2 regions of the Lysinibacillus sp. JK80 genome follow, and region 2 is predicted to be linked to the other one. Evidence: riboswitches for the same ligand, from Rfam matches in the RefSeq annotation. Region 2 holds a riboswitch; the other holds the start of a gene.
The links. Region 2 has a riboswitch for FMN ahead of ribE (riboflavin synthase). Riboswitches for the same ligand answer to the same signal wherever they lie in the genome.
Positions count from the first base shown of each region.

Region 1: linked by a shared signal. The riboswitch ahead of HXV90_RS09465 (ECF transporter S component) and the one ahead of ribE (riboflavin synthase) in region 2 are both predicted to bind FMN.

Region 1 is NZ_CP058997.1:1,787,735-1,791,995, forward strand. It holds gene HXV90_RS09460 (sodium-dependent transporter) at 250-1,596, opposite strand; gene HXV90_RS09465 (ECF transporter S component) at 1,816-2,403, opposite strand; FMN riboswitch at 2,621-2,806, opposite strand; gene HXV90_RS09470 (RNA polymerase subunit sigma) at 2,950-4,236, opposite strand; gene sigX (RNA polymerase sigma factor SigX) at 4,233-4,261, opposite strand, start outside.
Region 2 is NZ_CP058997.1:1,547,451-1,551,711, reverse strand. It holds gene HXV90_RS08255 (YibE/F family protein) at 1-193, opposite strand, end outside; gene HXV90_RS08250 (YibE/F family protein) at 190-1,314, opposite strand; FMN riboswitch at 1,535-1,660, shown strand; FMN riboswitch at 1,777-1,902, shown strand; gene ribE (riboflavin synthase) at 2,102-2,740, shown strand; gene ribB (3,4-dihydroxy-2-butanone-4-phosphate synthase) at 2,765-3,394, shown strand; gene ribH (6,7-dimethyl-8-ribityllumazine synthase) at 3,410-3,892, shown strand; gene HXV90_RS08230 (spore germination protein) at 4,031-4,261, shown strand, end outside.

The DNA.
Region 1 (4,261 bases), 240 kb from region 2:
AATGAACTCCTTTACTTTATTTGAAAACCTTTGCTAAAAAGATTGAGATTTTTTGGGTTGGTGCGGAAGGCTTCTTGACTCCCGTGGATTAACAAGACAGGTGAGCCCCTACACGGAGGAAGCTGCTGGCACTCGCCCACAGGAAAGCAAGTAGCCTTGCAATAGAAATCCACTTCTACCTTTCTATTGACTGTTATGTTTTTAACACTAAGAGAAGGTATTTTTCCTATGGCGGAATATACCTTTTCTTTAATACTGCAGTAGCATATTAACAAACACAACTAGAATGATAATCGGTACAACAACTAGCATTAACATACGATATGTCGAATAATACCCTTGTCCCATTTGACTTCCCGTTAGCAATTCTCTCTTCACAAATTCTTTATCCACTACATAGGCAATAAAAATAGCAATGAATAAATTCCCTAGCGGAAGCATGATATTCGACACTAAAAAATCGGTTGCATCAAAGATACTTTTCTCAAAAATCATTATATCCGATAAAACACTCGAAGAAAGCGCTGCTGGAATGGCTGCAATAAACACGACTATACCAAGTAAAAGTGTCCACATTGGACGCGATTTCTGACTATGCTCCATAAATGCCGCGACGATAATCTCATATAAACTAAATGATGACGTTAATGTAGCAAATAAAAATAGCAATAAAAACATGGCTAAAAACACTTCACCAAATGGCATTTGACTAAATGCTGTTGGTAGCACCATAAATAGCAAACCTGGACCCGCTGCTGGCTCTAAATCAAAGGCGAACACAACAGGGAAAATCGCTAAACCTGCTAAAAATGAAACAAGCACGGTTAACAGCACTACAGAACCCGCTGAATTCGGAAGACTGACATCTTTTTTTAGATAAGAGCTATATGTAACTAGACAAGAAAAACCTACTGCTAACCCAAAGAACGATTGCCCTAAGGCTTCTAATAATGCCTTACCCGTAATATTCGAGAAATCAGGCCATAAGAAGAATTTTACCCCTTCCATTGCCCCATCTAATGTAACTGCACGCACAACAAGGACAATGAACATTATGAAAAGTAACGGCATCATCCATTTATTGGCCTTTTCAATCCCATTTTGTACACCTAATGAAATCACAAGTACGTTGGCTAATGTAAACAACACTAGACCAACTAGCGTAATCCAAGGCGTGCCTATAATTTTTCCAAATAATTCAGCAGGATCTACTGCTGGATCAATTACCGCGCCAGCTACACCTAGCCCGCTATAAATAAAGATCCAACCTCCAACAACGCTATAAAAAGTTAATAATAAAAAACAGCCTAGCACGCCCATTCGACCAATCCAGGCCCATCCTGGCTTAGTTGGAGCAATTTTTTTATACGCTGTTACAGCCTCGGATTGTGTACCACGTCCTAAAACATACTCGGACAATAACATCGGTAGTCCTATTAACAAGGTAAATAATACAAAGATAAGGAAAAATGCTCCTCCACCACTTTGTCCTGTTACATAGGGAAGTTTCCAAATTGCCCCTAGTCCGATCGCCGCACCAGCTGATGCTAAAATAAAACCTAATTTACTAGACCATTGTCCTTTTTTTCCACTCATCTCTTCAAACTCCTCAAACATTCTAAACTCTTCTCTATTTTACATGAAAATATAGCTTTCGACTAGGTTATAATTATAAAGTACTAGTTAGCTTTTTTACCCCATTACTTTTTTCTATATTTATCCGTTAGTTTAGCCTTTCTATTCTTCACACCTTTCCCTATCCATCATTCCTTCCAACAAAAAACCTCAGGTATGTTCACCCGAGGTTAGTAAAAATTATTTTGTTATATAGATAGAACGCTGGCGGTCGATCCACTTGCGCATAGTTGTAAATAAAAACGCCATAATAGCCGTTAATAAAATACCTTTCACAATGTTAAATGGTAAAATCCCAGCGATAATCATTTTATAAAGTGAGTCACCTACAACAGGTTCCATTCCTAAGAAGTATGTGTACATCGGTAAAAATACTGCGTAGTTTAAAATACTCATCCCTACTGCCATTACGACTGTTCCTGTCGCTAAACCTCCAACAAGACCAGCAATTGTTTTAAAGCGATTAAAAATAAGGCTTACAGGCAAAATAAATAAAATGCCTGTTGCAAAGTTGGCAATATGACCTACTGGCACGCCTGTTGGCGTTCCAGAGAAAATCCAATCCAATACATTTTTAAATAATTCTACTAAAATACCAGCTACAGGCCCCATTGTGATGGCTGCTATTAATGCAGGCATATCACTAAAGTCGACTTCCAAGAATGCTGGGAATGGTGGAATTGGGAAATTAAAAAGCATTAATAAAAACGAAATACTGCTCAGCATGCCAATCGTAATAAACGATTGAAGTTTAACATTTTTCTTCATAGAAAACTCTCTCCTCTTTGCTGATTCAATCTCGCAAGAAGAAAGGTGACGATCTTTCAATTGTTAGCACGAAAAAACCCTTATGCATAAAGAGCACAAGGGAGAAAGGCATGACGAATAAGCGTCAATTTAAACTATTTTTGAGCACTGTTTAAAAAGCCATACAAAAAAAGCGCTCGGTCATAGTTTATTTCATAACAATGAATGACGATCGTACCTCCATCTTCTCCCATCCAGACTTTAACTGTCGGCCTCGGAATTACACCAAGTCAGCCATGCAAATAAATTTGCACAGGTCGCGGGCTGAAGAGCGAAGCATAAACCATTCGAGTTAATGGAAACATTAACGGTTCACCACTCTATTACCGCCGGTCGGGATTTTCACCCTGCCCCGAAGATGAATCATATTATTTTATACTACAACCTTACTATAATTAATTATTAAGAAAAAGTAAATAGTTCTGCTTAAAAAATTCCGATTAGATTTGTAAGTATTGTAAAAATGGAGCATTCCATGTTACAGGAATGCTCCATTTTTGATTTTGACTAAGGCATATATTGTTTATTTGGCCCCACAGGCTTGGGCAAATACGTTTTTAAATCGAATCCTTCCCAGCTTTCTTGGACCACATTATCCAAGCGTAATTGTTGGTCAAAGCTAGCAGCAGTTAACATCATAGCTTCAATCAATTGGGTAGCGCGAATTGACTCCATCGATGCTAAATCTAAGGGAATATCGAATGTTACGACTACACCTTCTGCTTCCTCTTTCACGGTATATGTTACATTTTCAGGAACCACTGTTACATAAACATCATCATTTTTGTTTTTCATTAGTGTAAGTGCTTCTGTAACATTAGCAAATGTTTGACGGAAATCTGGTGACAGGTATTCTGCCCCACTACCATCTTGGTATAAATAATAATTAAAATGCTTGGCGTTTGTTAATGACATGGCTTGACTTGGCTCACCCTCCTGAGAAAACTCATAAGGTGTGCCATCTTCATTTTGAATCTCAACTTCCGTATATTCAGAATCCGAGAAGGTATCCTCTAAAGTCCCTTTGTACTCATTAACGGTAGCTGATGCAACATCATAGTCATTGTCCTTTGGTAATACGTGGACAAGCTTGTCTTCCTTCTCCTTCAGTTCACCTTTAAAAGGATGATAATCCGTAAACCCTTTGGCTTCTTCATCTATTTGAGGAGCATATTTTTCATACATCTGTAGGGTAGAAGGCTTTTCTGTTCCAAAATCAGTTGCTACACGCTCATTTGGTATCACATATGTCATTGGAACACTTTCTGCATCGCGTCCTGCCAAACCAATACGGAAAACGACAGCATCTTTCACATCTTCCTCATAGACAGACGACCGTAAAGATAGCATACGCTCATGCTCCGATACAATACTGGATTGAAGTGCCTCATCCTGGGTAGCTGCCTCTTTAGCAGAACGATCTTCCTGTAACGTAGAGTAATTAGCCGTTTCTGGCGTACTAGCTAGATCTTTTTGGCTAGCGTCATTATTCATGAACATGAAGCCAACGAGTACCGTTATCACGAAAACTGCTGCTACACTCGTAAAAATCGGCATTTTTCGGAACTTAAATCGTGATGGTCGTTCATCTTGTATTAAAGATTTACTTTCTTGTTGTGCTTCTTCATTCTCTATAGGTTGTTGTATCGCTTCTTGTAGGTGACTATTATCCTGCAAGCGAGCATCTGCCATTAACCGATTTAATATTTCTTCTTTTGAACGGCGGTCAGAAAGCTTAGGGGCATTGTTCAAGACATGTTCAAGCTGTTCATCATCAAATGGCTTATGCGTCATTGCCGTTTCGCCTCCTGTTCTCTAA
Region 2 (4,261 bases):
TACAGCTAATGACCGTACAGGCAATAAACGTCAAGATGATGGGGCTATTTTTAGGGTTTGTCATTAAAAAAATGGTGACAAAGAGCACACCAAAGTTTAGGAATAAAGAAAGAAATGAGCGTATCCCCTGTCTACCGCCGACAAGTACCATTAACACGAATAATATAACTGCTAATAAGACGACAACATTCATCCTTGAACCCTCTTTCGATTAATGAAAAATATAGCGGTATACTGACTGATAGGAATCGTAAGGACAACACCAATACCCCCTGCTAAGGCACGGGCTAATTCTAATGAAAGATTTAAGGACAATGTAAGCCCTAATGTGGAAGAATTTTTTAAATAGAGAATAATCATAGGTATGGAGCCGCAAAGGTAGGCAAAGAATAAGATACTTGTAATGGTACCCATAATATCTTTACCGATTTCATGTCCCGAAGATTTCAGAGCCTTGACAGAGATTGTAGGATCTTGCTCGTATAAAGCAAAAATTGAGGAAGCCATTGTAATAGAAACATCCATTACTGCCCCAAGTGAGCCAATAAATAAACCTGCCATAAAGACGGTACGATAGGGACGTGTTAAAAATTGCATTTCTTCATAACGAAGACCATTTTCACCTGTCAACCACATTACAATAGAGCTTATGATAAGCGCTATAACAGTGCCTAAAAGTGTGGACACGATGGCTACATATGTTTTTGTATGCAATCCACTAATAAGTAGTAGCGAAATAATCGTAAATAGCAGGGCGCAAATGCCGCTGACTAATAACAGGCTTACGCCCCCATGCTTCACATAAAGATCTAATGCGAATGATAAAATCACAGCATTGACACTCAAACTAATGATAGAAAATAAGCCTTGTCTTTTACCTACAATAAGTAGGGCAAAAATAAAAATCCATGCAATCATTACCATGGTTTGATCTCGTTTTAAATCGAGAATGGTTCCTGTTAAAACAGATTGTGTTGTGCGATCATCTAGCGTGACAAAGATTTCATTGCCTACATGGTATTCTTGATCAAAAGCACCAGACGAAGAATAGTCATTCGTCAAATGAATGGATTGCCCCTTATGCTGACCATTTTTGATAATGGCCATAATCTCCTGTGTAAACAAAAAATCCTCATTTTCATACATATCTGTCATCGGTTCTGATGCTGTTACATCCACTTGCGTTATTTCCGCTATCGGTCGATCATAAAATTGTTCGTTATGATGTACGAAAACGATCGAAACCCCACAACAGAGTGCTAATAGGGTATAGAAAATAGCTTGTTTAAAAGGTATATTTTTAAAAAATGTCAAGTAAATGACCTCCAAACTGCTAGACTGAATAGTCACTTGTAAAGGAACGTTTTTTTGATTAAGAAGTTCCATAAACAGGTTAAATGTCATCATTTTAATAACATCTTTTACATTTTTCAAGTCGAGTCAAAGCTGTTTAAAATTTATGCTTCGAAAAAAATTTAAAAAGAAGGATGGATAATATAATAAAATAGTGTTATCGTAAGACTAGCTAAATAAAAATATTCTTCGGGGTAGGGTGAAATTCCCGATCGGCGGTGATGAAGCAATTCAAAGTCCGTGAGCGCAAGCTGATTTGGTGCAAATCCAAAACCGACAGTTACAGTCTGGATGGGAGAAGGGTAAAAATGCGAACTTTTTAAATTGATTCTAATTTAGAAGGTTTATTTGACTATGCATTTATTACAAAACTTCCCAATCATCTTGTGGGAAGTTTTTTTATTTAGCTACAATCGAATAGAAGATGTTCTTCGGGGTAGGGTGAAATTCCCAATCGGCGGTGATGAAGCAATTCAAAGTCCGTGAGCGCAAGCTGATTTGGTGCAAATCCAAAACCGACAGTGATAGTCTGGATGGGAGAAGAACGAGTGAGATGACAGTCTATGAAAAAATTGTTTTCAAATAGGCTTATTTGTTGATGTCTTATACTCCCAAAACCCCTTTGATGTAAAGGGGTTTTTATTTTTTATTGCTAACGAGAGAAGGGAGAAGGATAAGGCACAAAAATAGGTAGATCAACTTTAAAAGTTAAGGATAGAAGTGCTAATAAAGTAGAGTAGGTGATGGAATGTTTACAGGACTTGTAGAGGATATTGGTATCATAAAAGCCTTGCAAAGTGATCGGGACAGTATGAAAATTACGGTTCAATCAGCCAAGATAACGGAGGATGTCAAGCTTGGTGACAGTATAGCGGTCAATGGAGTTTGTTTAACGGTGACAAATTTCACACAACAGCAGCTTACGATGGATGTTATGCCTGAAACAGTCAAAGCAACAAATCTACAGCAGCTGGCAATAGGTGATTCTGTTAATTTGGAGCGTGCCATGCCTGCTAATGGGCGATTTGGTGGCCATTTTGTTGCTGGTCATGTTGATGGAGTCGGCAAAATTTTGCGAAAACGTCCAGTAGCAAACGCTGTATATATTGATATCGAAATGTCAGAGGAGCTAACCAACTTTTGTATTCCAAAGGGTTCCATAACAATTGATGGCACAAGCTTAACCCTTTTTCATGTTGAAGCCAATAGTGTCACAATTTCACTTATTCCTCATACTTACAAAGAAACCGTTTTAGGTATGAAGAGGGTTGGAGCAATCGTTAATATCGAAACCGATTTAGTTGGAAAATACATTATAGGGCAATTAAAAAAGGGGCAAACAACACCAGCTATTACAAGAGATTATTTAGCACAACATGGTTTTTAAATCACAGAATAGGAGTTGATCATCGTGCTACATTCAATTGAAGAAGCCATAGAGGATTTAAGGCAGGGCAATATGATTGTGGTGGTTGATGATGAGGATCGAGAAAATGAAGGAGATCTTCTGGCACTCGCTGAATTCATCACACCAGCAACAATCAACTTTATGGCAACCAATGGTAGAGGTTTAATTTGTACGCCGATTTCGCAGCAGCTTGCACAAAAGCTAGATTTATATCCAATGGTTCAGCACAATACAGATAACCATCAAACCGCATTTACGGTAAGTATCGATCATGTAGAAACAACGACAGGGATTAGCGCCTTTGAGCGTGCGCTAACGATACAAAGAATGATAGAAAAGCAAGCTAAGCCAACTGATTTTCGTCGACCAGGCCATATTTTTCCGTTGATTGCGAAAGAGCAAGGCGTGCTGGAACGGAGAGGGCACACGGAGGCCACTATTGACCTAGCGAAGCTTTGTCATAGCGTACCTGCAGGTGTTATTTGCGAAATTATGGGTGATGATGGGCATATGCTTCGGTTTGAAGAACTAACAAATTACGCTGCACATCATGGCTTAAAAATGATCTCGATAGAAGCATTGGTTGCTTATCGTAAACAATTATCCACTAATAAAACTAAAATTTCTATGTAAAAAGGAGAAGGAACAATGGGTCAAACATTTGAAGCACAATTAATTGGAACGGATTTGAAAATTGCAGTAGTAGTGGGTCGTTTTAATGAGTTTATTACTAGCAAATTATTGGATGGGGCAATGGATGGTTTAACTCGTCATGGGGTTGATTCTGCATCTATTGATGTTGCATGGGTGCCAGGGGCTTTTGAAGTTCCTTTTATAGCAAAACAACTGGCAGAAACAAAGAAATATGATGCTATTATTGGTTTAGGTACTGTTATTCGTGGCTCTACAACACACTATGACTATGTTTGTAATGAATCAGCAAAAGGCATTGCCAATGTGTCATTGTCAACGAATGTACCTGTTATTTTTGGAATTGTTACTACTGAAAATATTGAACAGGCAATTGAACGTGCAGGAACAAAATCTGGTAATAAAGGCTATGATGCGGCAATGTCTGCAATTGAGATGGCAAATCTAAAGAAAATGATTGGATCAGGACAATTTGAATAGTCTTCACAACATTCGTTTCTTTGAATATTTTGAACAACCATGGGAAAAATATGCTTAAGTGTATTTATTGAAGGTGATTGTTTTCATAAATGTACTAATCTTGAGCTGGCTCAGTAGGAGATGAGAAGTATTTCATCAATGGAACAAATTAATTTGAAAATGTTGAAATCACTATTTCAACGCTCTGCTGATGTGATTTTCCAACAATATAATTTTCAGCAATATACAGTACATTTGATAACTTGTGATGCAATGGTCAATGAGCAAATACTTCAAACTGTGGTTGTTCAACGTGTTCAATCTTTGTTATGCAATGTCACGGAGGACATGCTAGAGGAAGAAATTGAACAGCATTTACACATTCCCTAT